DNA from 4 places in the Roseivivax sp. THAF30 genome. Region 4 is predicted to be linked to each of the others. Evidence: riboswitches for the same ligand, from Rfam matches in the RefSeq annotation. Region 4 holds a riboswitch; each other region holds the start of a gene.

Region 1 (4,206 bases), 1.6 Mb from region 4:
CTTAAGGTCGGGGCGTGACCTCGAAGCCCGCGCGTCTGCGCCGCTTACCTGAAACGTGAGGGGGTCAGGGATGCCGGTGATGTGACACCGGACGGCCGCCCTGCGCCGGTTCTGAATCGCACCGGCTGGCCACAATTTCCGCACCGACAGCGCCGGGGCGACATTCGCCTCGACCCGGCGCCCCATCCAATTGACACGACCGCATGTCATCCGGGAAAAGGCCGCCATTGCATGCGTAACCCGGACGTCGACATGAGAACTCTGACCTATGGTCTGGCACTGACATTGATGATCGGCTGGGTTCTCTGGATCGGCAAGCCGGTTCTCCTGCCGGTGCTTTCCGCGATCATCGCGGTGTACGTTCTGTTGACCGCCGCGGCGAGCATGGGGCAGTTGCCGGTCCTTGGGCGTTTTCCCAACTGGGCGCTGAGGGCGATCATCCTGCTCCTTTTCACCTGCGCGGTGATCCTTCTCTTCGTGCTGGTGATCAATAACCTCGCGCAAGTGGCAGCCGCCCTACCCCGCTACGAAACGAATCTCGACGCGATCGCGACCCAGTTCGCCGGGCTTCTGCGAATCGAGAACGAGCCGACCTGGGAAAATCTCAGAAGCGCCACGCTGGACCGCATCGATATGGGAAGCTGGGTGACACCGGCCCTTCTGTCGTTGCAGGATTTCGGGGTCGCCCTGTTCCTGGTCGTTCTCTACGCGAGCTTCATCATGGCCGAGCGCGGCACGATGGCGAAGAAGGTCGTCATCGCGATGGGCGGCGAGACGACCGGGGAGCGTGCCCTGTCGCTTCTGAGCCGGATCAACGAACGCGTCGGGGAATACCTCTTCGTGAAGACGGTTCTGAACGTCCTTCTCGGCGGGATTTCCTACGCGATCATGCTGGTGCTCGGCATCGAGTTCGCGCTCTTCTGGGCGGTGCTGATCGCTTTCCTGAATTACATCCCGTATTTCGGATCGATCGTCGGCGTGGTGTTTCCGGTCCTCCTGAGCCTCGCGCAATTCGGCTCTCTGTGGATGTCCGGCGTCGTCCTGATTTCCCTGACCACCGCGCAGATGTTCATCGGCGCGTATCTTGAGCCGCGCATGATGGGACGCGCGTTCAATCTCAGTCCCTTCGTCGTTCTCTTGGCGCTTGCCTTCTGGAGCACGCTCTGGGGCCTGGCAGGCGCCCTTCTCGCCGTTCCGATGACAGCGAGCCTCGTGATGGTTCTGGCAGAGATCAAGCTGACACGCCCCGTGGCGATCCTTCTGTCAGCCAGTGGGCGGGTCTGACGAGCAGGTGGGACGTTTCGCCAGTCTTCGGGTGTTCCGGCCGGCCCCGTAAGCCCTGTTCCCATCCACCGTTCGGCACTGCGGCAACATGTGCCCGAAGAAAACAGGCCCGGCGAGACATCGCCGGGCCGTATTCATTTCAGAAAGGTCCGCTGACCGGAATTCGATCAGCTCGTTTCTTCGTCGTGGTCATGGTCGTGATCGCCATGCTCCACCTCGACCTCGATTTCCATCTCGCCAAGACCGTCGAATGTCAGGTGCGCGTGGAAGTGGTCTCCGCCTTCGAAGGCTTCCTGCACGTTATGGAAGACGACGTGAACGCCGCTCGGCTGCATGGTCAGCACCTGGCCCGGCGCGATCTCGAGCGCGCTGACCTCGCGGACGGACATGGTGCCGCTGTCGCTCACGGAAGGTGCCTGGAAGATGCCGCTATCTGCGAAATCGACCGACGCGCCGGTCAGCGTGACAGCGGTGTCGGTGGTGTTCTCGATGGTCATGAAGACATCCATCGAATGGGCGGAGGCGCTCACTTCGACGGTATGGGCATGGCTGACCACGATACCGTTCGCTTCGAAGATATCGCCATCATGGTGCGCGGCGGCAGGCATGATGAATGCGGCCGATATCGCGGCCGCGGTAATTGCACGGTGGAACATAGTGATCTCCTGTTCGGGGCCCTCCGCCCCGGTGGTTGGCTCAAGTCATGTCCGCTGACAGGTTTCCTGGCTCGCGGTGGACGATCCGACCCCCACCTTCCCAACCTGTCGGTCAGTGGCATTACGGAGATCGACATGCCGCTTACAGTTGCGGGGGCAGCGTCGGCGTCTCACCGACTTCCCTAATCTTCTCGGACAAACTCACCGTAGCAGGCCGCGCCTCGAACGCAATCGGCGCAGGCGAAGATAAATCGCGGATGTCATTGTAATTCTCCGCGCGGGTCGTCATATCTCGCAGGCTTGCGTATTTTGCTCGACCCTCTGTCTCCGCTTTGCCGGCCTCAGTTGAAGATCGAAACTGGCACGGCCAAAGCTGTCGCATCCAGCGGACAGCACACACAAGGAGACAACGGTATGGCCACTGGCACCGTAAAATGGTTCAATTCCACCAAAGGCTTCGGCTTCATCGAGCCGGAATCCGGCGGCAAGGACGTGTTCGTCCACATCTCTGCGGTCGAGCGTTCGGGCCTGTCCGAGCTCAAGGACAACCAGAAGGTGACCTTCGAGATCGAAAGCGGCCGCGACGGTCGCGAATCCGCGACGAATCTCGAACTCGCGTGATCGAACGCACGCGGCACGCGCTTTGATGCGTGTCGCGGTGCACTAATCTTGCCGGAGCGCGGTCCCGTCGCGCACCGGCTCTCGAACCGCCTGTGGCGGCACACTCGATCCGTGAAGGCACTCGCATGAGTTCGAAGAAATCCGTTCCGGGGCCCTCGAAATCCGAGACGCGCGCAGAACAGACCACCGCCATCGCGACCGAGATCATTGACCGCGAAACCAGCGCTCGCACCGCGAAGACCGAGCGCTTGCGCGCTGCAAGGTTGCAGCGTGACGCCGATCTGAAGAAGCCGGCCAAGCGCACTGCCGCCAAGGGCAAGGACTGATCGCGCAGCCGGAGCCCGCATCGCGGGGATAGGAAACGCGGCCTTCGAAACGTCTGACCAGATGCGGCACGTCTGCTCTTTACTCGATGGATGTCCAGGAACTCGCGAAGGCATTCTCGCGTTTTTGCCGCTGAGCACACACGTTTGAGGAGTTTCCGATGACGCGCTCAGCCATCTCTTTCCCATTTGCATCGAACGAGCACGCACGTCTCCGCGAAGTGCGTGAAGTGGTCGATTCCGAGCGGCGAGGCGATCCCCTTTTGCAAGACATAGCCGAGCGTGCCGCCGAAATGTTCGGCACGCCAGCCGCTTTGATCTCAGTCGTCGACGCCGACCACCAATGGTTTCTCGGCCAGACCGGGATCGACTTGGAAATGACTCCGCGCGACTACTCGATCTGCTCGCGGGCGATCATGTCGGACCGGCCGCTGATCCTGCCCGATACGCTCGAACATGCCGAGTTCAGCACCCACCCAGCCGTCCTGCAGGCGCCGAATGTCAGGTTCTATGTCGGAGCGCCGATCGTGCTGCGATCGGGGTTTCGTGTTGGCAGCGTCTGCGCCTTGGACGTCGCGCCCCACGAAGCGCCGTCGGACGAGAAGATCAGCGCGCTCCAGAACCTCGCAGCCGAGGTCGTCCAGTATCTCGAGGCGCAGCACCAGCAGCGCTCGGGCGGTCAAACCGCGAACCGCAAGCAAATCGCCGGCGACGCGCAGCAGGAATTCTTGAACTTGATCGGCCACGAGTTCCGCACGCCGCTGACCGTGCTGCTCGGAAATGCCCGGCTCCTGCGTGCGGGCGTCAAGGACGAGCTCGGGATCGATCCAAAGAAGCGCGCGGACTTGTCCGACCGGGCAATCTCCGCCGTCATAGCCTCCGGCGAGCATCTGCAGAGGCTGATCGAGCATGTCATGCGTTTCACCGATCTTCAGAGTGGTGAACTCATGCTCACGGAAGAGACCATTCAGTGCCGGGATCTTCTCGATGCCGTCGTGTCTCCGATCAGCCCGATGGTCACGGCGTCGCATCGCAATGTCCGCGCGCAATGTTCAGACGAGATCCGGACGATCAAGGGGGACGGAGAGCAGCTGCTTGTCGCCCTCTCGTCACTCGTGACGAACGCCGTGACGCACGGAAAGGGCGATATAGAGCTATTTTCGACGAAAGGTGAGAATCGGACGCTTCGCATTGTCTGTTCCGATGAAGGCGACGGGCCGTCGGAGGAACAGGTCAACCGATCGGACCGGCCTTTCGCGATCTACCAGGACCTGAAGACACGCACGACCAGTGGCCTCGGCCTGGGCCTGCCCTTGGCGCGA
Region 2 (4,206 bases), 1.7 Mb from region 4:
GCCCGCGGTAAAGGGTGTGTCCTCGCCGCTGTCGTAGACGAAGACGCGCGGCGGCTCCCCCTCCCCAAGCCCTTCGCTGAACTGGGCCAGTTCCGCCCGATACCCTTCGACCAGCTCCGTCGCCCGCTCTTCGACCTGGAAGATCCGACCGAGGTTCACGAGGTCATCATACATGTCCTCGATGCTCGCCTTTTCCGTCTTCATGATATGCGCGCAGGATTCGGATAATTCGTAGACCTTGATCCCGAAAGGCTCGAGCGTGTCGGGCGTCACTTCGCCGCCGACCTTCATGCCGTAATTCCAACCCGCGAAAAAGAAATCCGCGTCGGCGCCAACCAGCACCTCTTTGGAGGGGTATTTCGCGGAGAGTTCCGGCAGTTCCTCGACGCCCGCGCGCATGTCCTCGTCGAGCGTCTTCCAGCCGGAAATGCCGGTATAGCCGACCATGCGATCAGCCAGACCGAGCACGAGCATCATTTCGGTCAGGTTCACGTCGTTCGCGACCGCCCGCTGAGGCGGCGCGTCGAAGGTGACCGTGCGGTCGCAACTTTTCACGGTGGTTTCAGCACTCGCCATGCCAGCGCCGAGCATCAGGGCGCCGGCCCCGAAAGTGAGGGACTTTATCATATCGGTCATTCTTCTTGCAGGTGAAAGGTGAGGTGGTCCGTTGCGCTCAGGCTCAAATGATCGCGGCGCGCGTCGACGTCGAATGCGCGAGAGACAGATGCTTCGCAGAGCACTGTGTGGGGCGGGCCGAACCCGAGGGTGCGGCCCGATTTGAGGAGCAGCACGTCATCGCAGACGCCCGCGGCCATGTTGAGATCGTGCAGCGACGTGACGATGGTGAGCGGCAGGTCGCGGATCAGCCGAAGCACTTCGAGCTGGTGGCGGATATCGAGATGATTCGTCGGCTCGTCGAGGATCAGAAGGCCCGGCTCCTGTGCCAGCGCGCGAGCCACCATGACCCGCTGACGCTCTCCGCCCGACAAGGTGCCGAGATGACGGTCGGCAAACCCGCGCAGCGCGAGGCGGTCGAGCGCGCCCTCGACGATCTCTGCATCGCGCGCACCGCCAAAACCGCCGAAGCCGGAGCGGTGCGGCGTGCGTCCCAGAGCCACGATTTCGCGCACCGTGAGCGCGAAGTCCGTCGGCTGTTCCTGAAGCACTGCCGCGACCTTCCGCGCCACGTTCCGCGCGGACATGCGCCAGATGTCCTCGCCATCGAGCCAGACATGTCCGCTCGTCGGTCGATAATAGCGATAGAGCAGGCGCAGGAGCGTCGTTTTACCGGCGCCGTTCGGGCCGACGATGCCCAGGACGCGCCCCGGCTTCAGCGCCAAGGTCGTCTCCATCAGGATCGGACTCGTGCCTTTCTTCAGCGTCCAGGACACGCCTTCGAGTTCGAGGCCCGCGGCCGCTTGAGCAGTCAAGGCGTCACCCGTCGGGCACGCGCTCCGCCGCGCCGCGTCGCCTGCGGCAGCCGCAATGTCAGCGGTGCCGGTGACGCGGCCACAGCGCGCGAGACGAGATCGCAAAACACTGCAAGCGCAGGCGAATATCCGGCCGCCGGCAGGGACAGCACCAACGCCCGCTCGGCCTCTTGTGCGAAGCTGCGCTCGCCCGGCAAGGCGCCCAGCCATTGCAGGAAACCGAGATGTCCCATCTCGTCCGCTCGGTCAGGCGGCATGGGTCCTATGTCGAGTTGTGAAATCGTGTATTCGAGAAACATCGCGCCCTCCGCGCAAAGCGGCAGGGCAATCGGGATACCGGCGATGTAATCGTCCCTGTCAGGTCCATCTCTGGCACTCCGTCCCGAGACGCCCCGCCCGGGTTGAAGGTGGCTGCGAAACGCTGATGCGCTCCGGAGATGGCAGGTCTCCTGACTCGCGGGTCATTGCTTGTTCGAACCTTCCCGGGCCCGTGGTGGCCCAGTGGCGACATCGAACGCGCTCTCCGCTCACAGTTGCGGGGGCAGTCACGGATTTGGCGAGTGGTGCCGCACCGTGTTCCCTTTCTCATCCCTTGGCCCGAAGGCCATCGAGAACCATCGACGGCCACGTGCTCACACTCCCTCGTTCGGGTCAAGACGCGGCGGGATCACCCGGGACCAAGCGCAGCCTCAAGTCAAGGAAGCGGTCGGCTCTGCGCCCTGCCCGGCTGTCAGGCCGCCACGCCCTCCGGCACCTTCGCGCCGGTCATGTAGGCCACAGCGTCGGACATCGAATGTTCCTTGGGATCGATCACGCAGAGCCGCTTGCCAAGACGATGGACGTGAATCCGGTCCGCCAGTTCGAAGACATGCGGCATGTTGTGCGAGATCAGGATGATCGGAATGCCCCGGCTTCGCACGTCGAGGATCAGCTCGAGCACCTTGCGGCTTTCCTTCACGCCAAGCGCCGCGGTGGGCTCGTCGAGGATGATGACCTTCGAGCCGAAGGCGGCGGCGCGGGCCACGGCCACGCCCTGCCGCTGACCGCCGGACAGCGTCTCGACCGCCTGGTTGATGTTCTGGATCGTCATCAGGCCAAGATCGTTCAGCTTCTCGCGGGCGATCTGCTCCATCTTCGGCTTGTCGAGCTGGCGCAGCCATTTGCCGCGAAAGCCGGGCCTGCGGATCTCCCGGCCCATGAACATGTTGTCCGCGATCGACAGCGCAGGCGACATGGCAAGGGTCTGGTAGACGGTTTCGATCCCGTGCGCGCGCGCTTCGATGGGCGAATGGAAGAGCACCTTCTTGCCATCGAGCCAGATCTCGCCGGAATCGGGCACCACGGCACCCGAGACGGCCTTCACCAGAGTCGACTTTCCGGCCCCGTTGTCGCCGATCACCGCAAGGATTTCGCCAGGGTAAAGGTCGAAGTCGCAATGATCGATGGCAACGACCTTGCCGAAGCGCTTCACGAGGTTGCGTGCCTTGAGCATGGGTTCGGTCATGTCGTCACCTTTCGGGCCGAGGGCAGCATTGATGCGTGCAAGAGCGTGGTTGGGCGCTTGCTCATGTCGTCACCTTCCGGATCCACTGGTCGACAGCGACCGCGCCGATGATGAGTGCCCCGATGAGAAGGTAAGTCCATTGCGCGTTGGCTCCGGCCATCCGCAGGCCAAGCTCGAAGACGCCCACGATCAGCGCGCCGAAGAAGGCCCCGTAGATCGAGCCGCGCCCGCCAAAGAGCGATATCCCCCCGATCACCACCGCGGTGATGGATTGGATGTTGCCGATCGTGCCCGTCGATGCCGAGGGCGAGACCGAGCCGAAACGGCCGATCATCACCCAGCCCGCGATCCCGCAGATGAACCCCGCGAGCATATAGACGCTCATCAAGGTCTTGTGCCGGTCGACGCCCGCGAGCGAGGCCGCGTCGGGATCGTCGCCGACCGCGTAGACGTGGCGGCCCCATGCTGTCGAGCGCAGACAATAGGCCAGGATCACAACGAGAAGGATCATCGTAACAACGCCGAGCGTGAACCGCGCTCCGCCCCACTCGATTGTCGTGCCCATGAGCTGCAGGATCGGAGCCTCTTCGCGCAAATCCTGGCTCCGGATCGTCTCGTTCTGCGAATACAGATAGTTCGCCGCCAGCACGATCTGCCACATGCCGAGCGTGACGATGAACGGCGGCAGCTTCACGCGGCTGACGAGCCAGCCCGAGATCGCGCCGATGCCCGTGCCGATGGCAAGCCCGAGCGCGATGGAGATCGCGGGCGGTATCCCGTATCGGAACGTGAACTGGCCCATGATGACCGAGCTCAGGACCGCTATCGCGCCGACCGAGAGATCGATGCCCGCGGTCAGGATGATCAGCGATTGCGCCGCGGCCAGAACACCGACGATCTGCACCTGCTGCAGGATCAGCGTCAGGGTGCTCGGCGAAAAGAACCGCTCACCGAGGACGAGGCCGAAAATCACGATTGCGGTGACGAGCACGATCAGCGGGACAAGCGCCGGCGTGACATGCAGCGCGTGCTGGATCTTGCCGACAACGCCCTTGCCGTCGTCGTCGAACTTGGCGACGTCCTGCGAGGCGTCCTTCAGCGAGCTTTCATATTCCGATCCGGCCATGTGCTCTTCCTCCCTCGGAGGGCGCATCGGGCAGGATACGCCGTTGCGTGTGCGGGGGCCCGGGCGACACGCGCCCCCGTCATGGTCTCATACCTCATGTCGGCATGGGGTAGGCCGGGGCCCGGACGCATCCGGGCCACCGGCGA
Region 3 (4,206 bases), 1.8 Mb from region 4:
ATGCCTGCGCGCGGCCGATTTCCCCGCCATCCGCGGTCACGGCGGCATTATTGGACATGTTCTGCGGCTTGAACGGCGCAACCGACAGCCCGCGTTTCACCGCGGCGCGGCAAAGCCCGGCGACAAGAACCGATTTGCCCACGTTGGAGCCCGTGCCCTGGATCATCAGCGCCCGGCTCATATGCGCCTCCAGGCGCTCATGCCCATGCGCGCGCCCGGCCCCACGGGTGCAAAGTCGGTATTTGGGCCAACCCAAAAACAGAAGCGCCGCGCACCGGACCGCAACGCCGCGCCCGGCCCCACGTCAGACGGACAGAGCGCGGCGTCTTTGGCTTGGGCGGTCATCGGGACCGCTCCCTGTACCGCCAGCGAAGAGTGCCCGAATAAGCGTTAAGGCTTCGTGTCTTTGGGTTGGTAAAAATACCGCGGGGGGTCCGGGGGGCTGGCCCCCCGGCGCGATCCTCCTCAGCGCTTCGAGCGGACGGAGGCGCGGGCACACTCAAAACTCGACGCCTTTCTGCGCTTTCACGCCTTCGCGGAAGGGATGTTTCAGAAGCTCGAATTCTGTCACGAGGTCCGCCGCCTCGATGAGTTCGGGCTTGGCGTTACGCCCGGTGAGGCAGACATGCGTCATGTGGGGCTTTTCGGTCAGCAGGAAATCCACCACCTCGTCGATATCGAGGTAATCGTAGCGCAGCGCGATGTTGATCTCGTCGAGAAGCACGAACTCGATTTCGGGATCGAGGATCTGCTCTTTCGCGATACGCCAGCCATGCTGGGCGGCGGCGACGTCACGCTCGCGATCCTGCGTCTCCCATGTGAAGCCTTCGCCCGAAACGAAAAAGCGGCATTCCTCGGAGAAGCGCTCACGCAGGAAGGTGCGCTCCCCGGTTTCCCAATTGCCCTTGATGAACTGCACGACGGCACTCGGCATACCGTGGGCGATACAGCGCATGATCATGCCGAAGGCGGAGGAGCTTTTGCCCTTGCCTTTGCCGGTATGGACGATGACCAGACCCTTCTGCTCGGTCTTGGTCTTCATCATCTCGTCGCGGGCGGCCTTGATCCGCTTCATCTTCTCATTGTGGCGGGCAGTGATCTCGTCCATGTCCGGCTCCTGTCGCGAATGGCGCATGACTGGCACCCTGCCCTCGTGCAGTCAATCGCATCGCTTGACAGGCCGGGCGTGCAGCGCAACAAGGATGGGCGCACAAGGTGCCTTGGGGTCGACCCCGAGGTGAAAAGGGAATGCGGGCGCCCCGAGGGGTCATGCCGCAGCCGCCCCCGCGACCGTGACCCGGAGAGGTCGCCCGAACGCCACTGGCCCTCAGGGACCGGGAAGGCAGGGCGCCCGCGAGGCAAGGCCTCGGATCCGGCAGCCGGGAGACCTGCCTTGGGCGAGAGACCACGCAACCGGACGGGGTGTTCCGGTGGCTTCGGGCGCGATACCGACGCCCCTGCCACCCCTGCCCTCGTCCTCCGACCCCGAGGGACCCGCTTGTCCGACCCCGCCTCTCCCCAACCAGCCGAGCTTCTCGTCTGCATGACCTGCCGCCGCGGGCTCGACGTCGCCGAGGACGGCACACGTCCCGGCGCCGCGCTTTTCGCCGCGCTTGACGGAACGATGCCTGACGGCGTCACGCTTCGCGCGGTAGACTGCCTGCAGAACTGCGATGGCGGCTGCACTGTTGCCCTGCGCGGGCGCGGGCGCTGGACCTACATTTACGGAAATCTGCACGAAGCGTCGCATCCGGACCTTCTGCGCGAGGGCGCCGCGAAGTATCACGCGACGCAAGACGGGCTTATTCCCTGGCGGGAACGGCCCGATCATTTCAAAAAGAACTGCGTGGCCCGCGTGCCACCGATGGAGGACTGACATGGCCGATCTCGAGAAACTTCCCGTCACCATCGTCACCGGCTTCCTGGGATCGGGCAAGACGACGCTGATCTCCGAGCTGATGAAGAACCCCGGCGGCAAGCGCCTCGCGGTCGTGGTCAACGAGTTCGGCGATGTGGGCGTCGACGGCGAGATCCTGAAGGGCTGCGCCATTCCCGATTGCCCCGCCGAGAACGTGGTCGAGCTGGCGAACGGCTGCATCTGCTGTACCGTGGCGGATGATTTCATCCCGACCATCGAGGCGCTTCTGGCGCTCGACCCGCGGCCCGAGCATATCCTGATCGAGACCTCCGGCCTGGCCTTGCCGAAGCCGCTTCTGAAGGCCTTCGACTGGCCCGATATCCGGTCCAAGATCACCGTGGACGGCGTTGTCGCGCTCGCCGATGCCGAGGCGGTCGCGGCGGGCCGCTTTGCGCCGGATGTCGAGGCCGTGGACGCGCAGCGCCGTGCCGATGAGAGCATCGACCACGAAACGCCGCTCTCGGAAGTCTTCGAGGACCAGATCTCCTGCGCCGATATCGTGCTGCTGACCAAGCCGGACCTTGCCGGCAAGGATGGCGTCGAGAAGGCTCGCGCGGTGATCGCCGCCGAAGCGCCGCGCCCGCTGCCGGTGGTCGAGGTCGCTGAAGGCCACGTCGATCCGCGCATCATCCTCGGGATCGGCGCCGCCGCGGAAGACGATATCGACGCCCGCCCGTCGCATCACGACGGGGTGCCCGAGCACGATCACGAGGATTTCGAGAGCGTCGTCATCGACATCCCCGAGCTTGCCTCGCCCGCCGATCTTGCCGCGCGGATCGAGCGGCTCGCCCGCGAACAGAACATCCTGCGCGTGAAGGGCTATGCCAGCGTCGCCGGCAAGCCGATGCGGCTTCTCGTGCAGGCCGTGGGCGCGCGCGTGCGCCACCAGTTCGACCGGCCCTGGGGCCCGGACGAGGCGCGCGCGGGACGGCTCGTGGTCATCGCAGAGCATGACGATATCGACGCCGCCGCCATCACCCGCGTGCTGACCGCCGCCGAGGAGACCGCGTAAGCGCCATGCATGTCGTCTTCCGCGAAAGCCACGGGCTCGAAGAGACCGACACGCCGACGGACCTGGCCCAAAGCCCGGCCGATCTGGTGGTGCTGTCCTTCTCGGATTCGGATCTCGGGGCCTTCGCGGCGGGATGGCAGCGGGGCGGCGGACGCGAGGGACGGATTCCGTCTCTGCGCCTGGCCAATATCGCGGCACTCCGGCATCCGCTCTCGGTCGATACCTATATCGAACAGACGCTGGAGGGCGCGAAAGGCATCCTGATCCGTCTCATCGGCGGGCAATCCTACTGGCCATACGGTTTGCAACAGATCGAGGCGCTGGCGCGCGAGAAAGGCATCGCGCTCGCGGTTCTGCCCGCGGACGGGCGGCCCGATGCGCGGCTCGACGCGGTCTCGACCATACCGGTCTCCACGCTGCGACGGCTGTCGCATTTCTGCGATACCGGCGGGGCGGTCGCGGCGCAGGCGGCCTTGCAACAACTCGCACTTGCAGCGGGCCTTTATGCGGGGCCGGTAAAGGGGTCGAAGGCCTTGCCGAGCGTCGGCGGATGGACTCCCGAAGACGGCGTCGCCTGCCCGGTTCTCGCCCCTTGGCCGGAAGCGGCAAGCGCCCCGGATGCACCGCTCGCGCTGGTGGTCTTCTACCGGTCCTTCCTGGTCTCCGCCGATCTGGCACCGATCGAGGCAATGTTCGCCGGGCTGCGCGCGCGCGGCTTCCGCGTCATGGGGCTTTTCGCGCCATCGCTGAAGGCGCCCGGCGCGGCAGAATGGATGGCACGGCAAGTGAGACATCTTGCGCCTGCCGCCATCGTCAACGCGACGGCCTTTTCGGGCAAGGGCGATGGCGGGGCCTCTCCGCTCGATGCGGCCGGTGTTCCGGTCTTCCAGGTCGCGCTCGCCACCTCGGACCGCGCAGCCTGGGAAGAAGCCGAGCGCGGTCTTTCGCCGGCCGATCTGGCGATGCATGTCGTTCTGCCGGAGGTGGATGGCCGGCTGTTCGGCGGCGTTGTCTCGTTCAAGGAGCCCGAGCCGCGCGACCCGGATCTGCAATTCACGCGGCTGCGCCACCAGGCGCATGACGGACGTGTCGATGCGGTCTGCGCGCGCGTGGCGGCCTGGTATCGGCTGTCCGCGACGCCGCCAGCCGATCGCCGCGTGGCGCTCGTCCTGTCGACCTATCCGGGGCGGGACTGGAACTTGGCCCATGCGGTGGGTCTTGACGCGCTGGCCTCGGCCGAGGCGGTGCTCGGCGACCTGGCAGAGGCCGGTTACGC
Region 4 (4,206 bases):
GCGAACCTCGAACTGGGCCCCGGCTACACGATGTCCGCCCGCGACCGCGAGCCCTCGCGCGAGCTCTCGACCGGGACCGCCCGGCTCCAGCGGGCGCTCGGAAATCATTTCGAGGGGCTCATCCTCTTCACCATCGCGGTCGTCGTCGTCACCTATGCCGACAAGGGCGATGTCTTCACCGCGGCCTTCGCCGTGATCTACCTGCTGGCGCGCATCCTCTACGTGCCGGCCTATTACTTCGGTTGGCGTCCGGGCCGCTCCCTCATATGGGCGGCGGGCTGGCTCGCCACGGTTCTCATGCTGATTTACGCGCTGATCTCCTGATCGGCGCTCCGACAGAAAAGAAAGGACAAGGGAAATGGCTTCCTACGATGTCATCGTGATCGGCTCCGGCCCCGGCGGCTACGTGGCCGCGATCCGCGCCTCGCAGCTCGGTCTCAAGACGGCCTGCGTCGAAGGGCGCGAGACGCTGGGCGGCACCTGCCTCAACGTGGGCTGCATCCCCTCCAAGGCGCTCCTGCACGCCACGCACCAGCTGCACGAGGCCGAGCACAACTTCGCCAAGATGGGCCTCAAGGGCAAATCCCCCTCGGTCGACTGGGACCAGATGCAGACCTACAAGGGCGAGACGATCGAGACCAACACCAAGGGCATCGAGTTCCTGTTCAAGAAGAACAAGATCGACTGGCTCAAGGGCTGGGGCTCTATCCCCGAGAAGGGCAAGGTCAAGGTCGGCGACGAGGTGCACGAGGCGAAGAATATCATCATCGCCACCGGCTCGGACGTCGCCACGCTGAAGGGTGTCGAGATCGACGAGAAGATCGTCGTCTCGTCTACCGGCGCATTGTCGCTGCCGAAGATTCCCAAGAAGATGGTGGTGATCGGCGCGGGCGTGATCGGTCTCGAGATGGGCTCGGTTTATGCGCGCCTCGGCACCGAGGTTACGGTGGTCGAATATCTCGACAAGATCACCCCGACGATGGACGGCGAGGTTTCCAAGAACTTCCAGAAGATCCTGCAGAAACAGGGGCTGACCTTCGTGCTGGGTGCGGCCGTCTCGGGCGTCGAGACGATGAAGACCAAGGCGAAGGTCTCCTACACGCTCAAGAAGGACGACAGCGAAGAGGTGCTGGACGCCGATGTCGTTCTCGTCTCCACGGGCCGCAAGCCGGTGACCGAGGGTCTCGGCCTAAAGGAACTCGGGGTCGAGATCACCGAGCGCGGATTCGTGAAGACCGACGGGCATTGGAAGACCAACGTCGACGGCATTTACGCAATCGGCGATGCGACCGAAGGCCCAATGCTCGCTCACAAGGCCGAGGATGAGGGCATGGCCGCCGCCGAGGCGATTGCCGGCAAGGCGGGCCACGTGAACTACGACGTGATCCCGAGCGTCATCTATACCCATCCAGAGGTCGCCGCTGTCGGCAAGACCGAAGAAGAGCTGAAGGATGCGGGGCACTCCTACAAGGTTGGCAAGTTTTCCTTCATGGGTAACGGCCGGGCGAAGGCCAATTTCGCCGCGGACGGCTTCGTGAAGATCCTCGCCGACAAGGACACCGACCGCATCCTTGGGGCACATATCATCGGCCCGATGGCGGGCGATCTCATCCACGAGATCTGCGTAGCGATGGAGTTTGGAGCGGCGGCGGAGGATTTGGCCCTGACCTGCCACGCCCACCCGACCTATTCCGAAGCGGTGCGCGAGGCTGCCCTGGCCTGCGGAGACGGCCCGATCCACATGTGATCGGCTCGTCAGCCCGGAACCGAAGCCCGCCCTTGCCGACAGGGGCGGGCTTTGTCACATCTGGCTTGTGCAGGTGCCCCGCATGGGGAGAATCGGGAAGCCGGGGCAGCTCCGGCGCGGGCCCGCCGCTGTGACGGGGACGGGACGGCAATGCCACTGGAGCGATCCGGGAAGGCGCCGCGACCCGGACGATCCGAAGCCAGAAGACCGGCCTGCACAAAACCCGCGCCCCGCGTAAGGACGGCGAGGCGGCGCAGCGTTTTGCAAGGGAGGCCAGCCGTGCCGCCATCGTCCACTTGCGCGCCGAAGCCAGCGCGCGTTTTCACCGACACCGAGCGTCAGGCTCTCCACGATGTCATCGCCCACCGGCGTGATGTCCGGAACGAATTCCTGCCGGACCCGATCGAGCCGTCCCTCCTGCGCCGCATCCTCGAGGCGGCGCATCGCGCCCCGTCGGTCGGACTGTCGCAGCCGTGGAATTTCATTCTCGTTCGCGACCCCGCGCGCAAGGTCGACGTCAAAGCGATCTTCGACCGCGCCAACGACGCAGCTTGCGCGATGTTTCCCGAGGCGCGGCAATCGGACTATGCGCGGCTCAAGCTCGAAGGAATTGAAAAAGCGCCGCTGAATATCGTCGTCACCTGCGACCGGCGCCGCGGAGGTCAGGTCGTGCTGGGCAAGACCCAGAACCCCGAGATGGATCTCTATTCGACCGTCTGCGCGGTGCAGAACCTCTGGCTTGCCGCCCGGGCAGAAGGTGTCGGCATGGGCTGGGTCAGTATCTACGACAAGGCAGAGCTCTCGGCCCTGTTCGCCCTGCCCGAGAATGTGGAGATCGTCGCCTATCTGTGTCTCGGCCACGTGTCGGACATGTTCGACGGGCCAGAACTTGAAGCGCGAGGATGGGCACGGGCCGAAAGCCTCGACGCCGCGATCATGGAGGAGTGCTGGCAGGGTTAGCGGCGCGCGGCTACCGTGCAAGTGTATTCGGTCCCGTCGGGGTCGGGCTCGCGATATGTGGCCTCGTCGCCCTTGATCCAGATGAACCGCCCGAAAGAGCCGTCATATCGCGCGCCGGAGGCGGTGCGGCTGAGCGTTCCGGCGTCGATCGTGTCGCGGCGCTCGAACCTCACGCTCGGAAGTTCGGTGTCGAAGAACAGCGTCACGACCTCGTTCGCAGGAGTGCCGCCACAGGTCCAGAACACGGTCTCCGCTGGTTCCTCGAGTCGCCAGGTCGCGACCAGTTCGCCCTCACGGCGCAGATACGCATCGCTGACGCAGGCGCGCAGGTCTTCGGCTTTCCAGCAGTCGTCACGACCCGAAATCCAGCCGCGCTGCGTTGCCCGCAGCTCCGCCTCCGCATACGCCGCTCCGGCATCGAGGCCCTGCACGACAGAAAGAGCCGCGCCGAAACGATCCGCGAGCCTGCGGTCGAGCCGCGCAAGATCGGCATCCGAGCAGATGAGTGTTTCCGCCTCGCTCCCCGCGTTGGCACACTCGAAGGACGGACCGTCCTGTGCCAGCGCAGGCGCGGAAATCCCGAGGATTGCGATGAGGGAATGAACGAGTCGCATGGCGGACCTCCTTTTGACCGATAACGGGATGATACCGCCCGGACAGGTCGTCACTAATCATCATTCGAGGCGGCGCATCACCACATACGATCCTTGGCGCGCTCGGCGTAGCCCGCATCATAGTCCGGTCCGCCATGCGATCCGGCCGAGCCTTCCTCGATAAGCTGGCCAGTCGTGGGCACGCCCTCCGCATCGTCGCGGTCCCAGAGCCCCGAGCGCATGATGGCTTTCGCACATTGCGCGTAAAGCTCCATGACCTCGATGACGATGACGCTTTTCGGGTAACGGCCGCGCTGCTCGAACCGGGCGCACGCATCGGTGTCGTCGGTCACGAACGCCGTGCCGTTGACGCGCACGACGCTCTTGTGACCGGGAATCATGAACATCAGCGCGACGCGCGGATCGCGCACGATATTCCGCAAGGAATCGAGGCGATTGTTGCCCTGCCAATCGGGCATCAGGATCGTGCGCTCATCCGCCACCATCACGACGGGGCCATCGTCACCGCGTGGGCTGCCGTCAACGCCCTCCGGACCGACCGTCGACAGGATGCAGAAGCGCGACGCCTCGATCCATTCGCGATGTCTCGGACCGATCCGGGTGGCGACCTTCGTCAGCGATGCGGGCACCGGTGCGTCGTAGAGCGCGTCAAGCGCCGCCTCGCTTTCAAATTTTTGCATGAAACCCGGCCTCTTCGAGAAGTGTGTCCGATGCCGCCTCGACCTCGGTTTCGAGGCGCTTGAGAAAGCCCTCCCGGCTGGTGCCTGCCGGGATGCGCGGCAGAAACTCGACGACGGCCTTGCCGGGTCTGCGGTAGATACCCTTGCGCTGCCAGGTCACGCCGGCATTCGTCGCGACCGGCACGCAATCTTGCCCGAGCTGGTC

Evidence for each region. Region 4 has a riboswitch for cobalamin ahead of bluB (5,6-dimethylbenzimidazole synthase). Riboswitches for the same ligand answer to the same signal wherever they lie in the genome.
Region 1: another riboswitch for cobalamin. It lies ahead of FIU91_RS06415 (copper chaperone PCu(A)C); the one in region 4 lies ahead of bluB (5,6-dimethylbenzimidazole synthase).
Region 2: another riboswitch for cobalamin. It lies ahead of FIU91_RS06880 (hypothetical protein); the one in region 4 lies ahead of bluB (5,6-dimethylbenzimidazole synthase).
Region 3: another riboswitch for cobalamin. It lies ahead of FIU91_RS08385 (DUF1636 domain-containing protein); the one in region 4 lies ahead of bluB (5,6-dimethylbenzimidazole synthase).

What each region holds. Positions count from the first base shown of each region.
Region 1 is NZ_CP045389.1:1,308,397-1,312,602, reverse strand. Features, by position in the region: gene FIU91_RS06425 (Hint domain-containing protein) at 1-5, shown strand, start outside; gene FIU91_RS06420 (AI-2E family transporter) at 253-1,284, shown strand; gene FIU91_RS06415 (copper chaperone PCu(A)C) at 1,452-1,940, opposite strand; cobalamin riboswitch at 1,979-2,173, opposite strand; gene FIU91_RS06410 (cold-shock protein) at 2,355-2,561, shown strand; gene FIU91_RS06405 (hypothetical protein) at 2,687-2,887, shown strand; gene FIU91_RS06400 (GAF domain-containing sensor histidine kinase) at 3,046-4,206, shown strand, end outside.
Region 2 is NZ_CP045389.1:1,414,609-1,418,814, reverse strand. Features, by position in the region: gene FIU91_RS06890 (ABC transporter substrate-binding protein) at 1-627, opposite strand, end outside; gene FIU91_RS06885 (ABC transporter ATP-binding protein) at 633-1,430, opposite strand; gene FIU91_RS06880 (hypothetical protein) at 1,427-1,729, opposite strand; cobalamin riboswitch at 1,852-2,064, opposite strand; gene FIU91_RS06875 (ATP-binding cassette domain-containing protein) at 2,161-2,934, opposite strand; gene FIU91_RS06870 (ABC transporter permease) at 2,996-4,060, opposite strand.
Region 3 is NZ_CP045389.1:1,727,950-1,732,155, reverse strand. Features, by position in the region: gene FIU91_RS08395 (cobyric acid synthase) at 1-181, opposite strand, end outside; gene cobO (cob(I)yrinic acid a,c-diamide adenosyltransferase) at 500-1,108, opposite strand; cobalamin riboswitch at 1,197-1,411, shown strand; gene FIU91_RS08385 (DUF1636 domain-containing protein) at 1,544-1,876, shown strand; gene cobW (cobalamin biosynthesis protein CobW) at 1,878-2,930, shown strand; gene cobN (cobaltochelatase subunit CobN) at 2,936-4,206, shown strand, end outside.
Region 4 is NZ_CP045389.1:3,518,294-3,522,499, forward strand. Features, by position in the region: gene FIU91_RS17020 (MAPEG family protein) at 1-324, shown strand, start outside; gene lpdA (dihydrolipoyl dehydrogenase) at 359-1,747, shown strand; cobalamin riboswitch at 1,802-1,978, shown strand; gene bluB (5,6-dimethylbenzimidazole synthase) at 2,027-2,707, shown strand; gene FIU91_RS17035 (lysozyme inhibitor LprI family protein) at 2,704-3,321, opposite strand; gene FIU91_RS17040 (pyridoxamine 5'-phosphate oxidase family protein) at 3,399-4,001, opposite strand; gene FIU91_RS17045 (1-acyl-sn-glycerol-3-phosphate acyltransferase) at 3,988-4,206, opposite strand, start outside.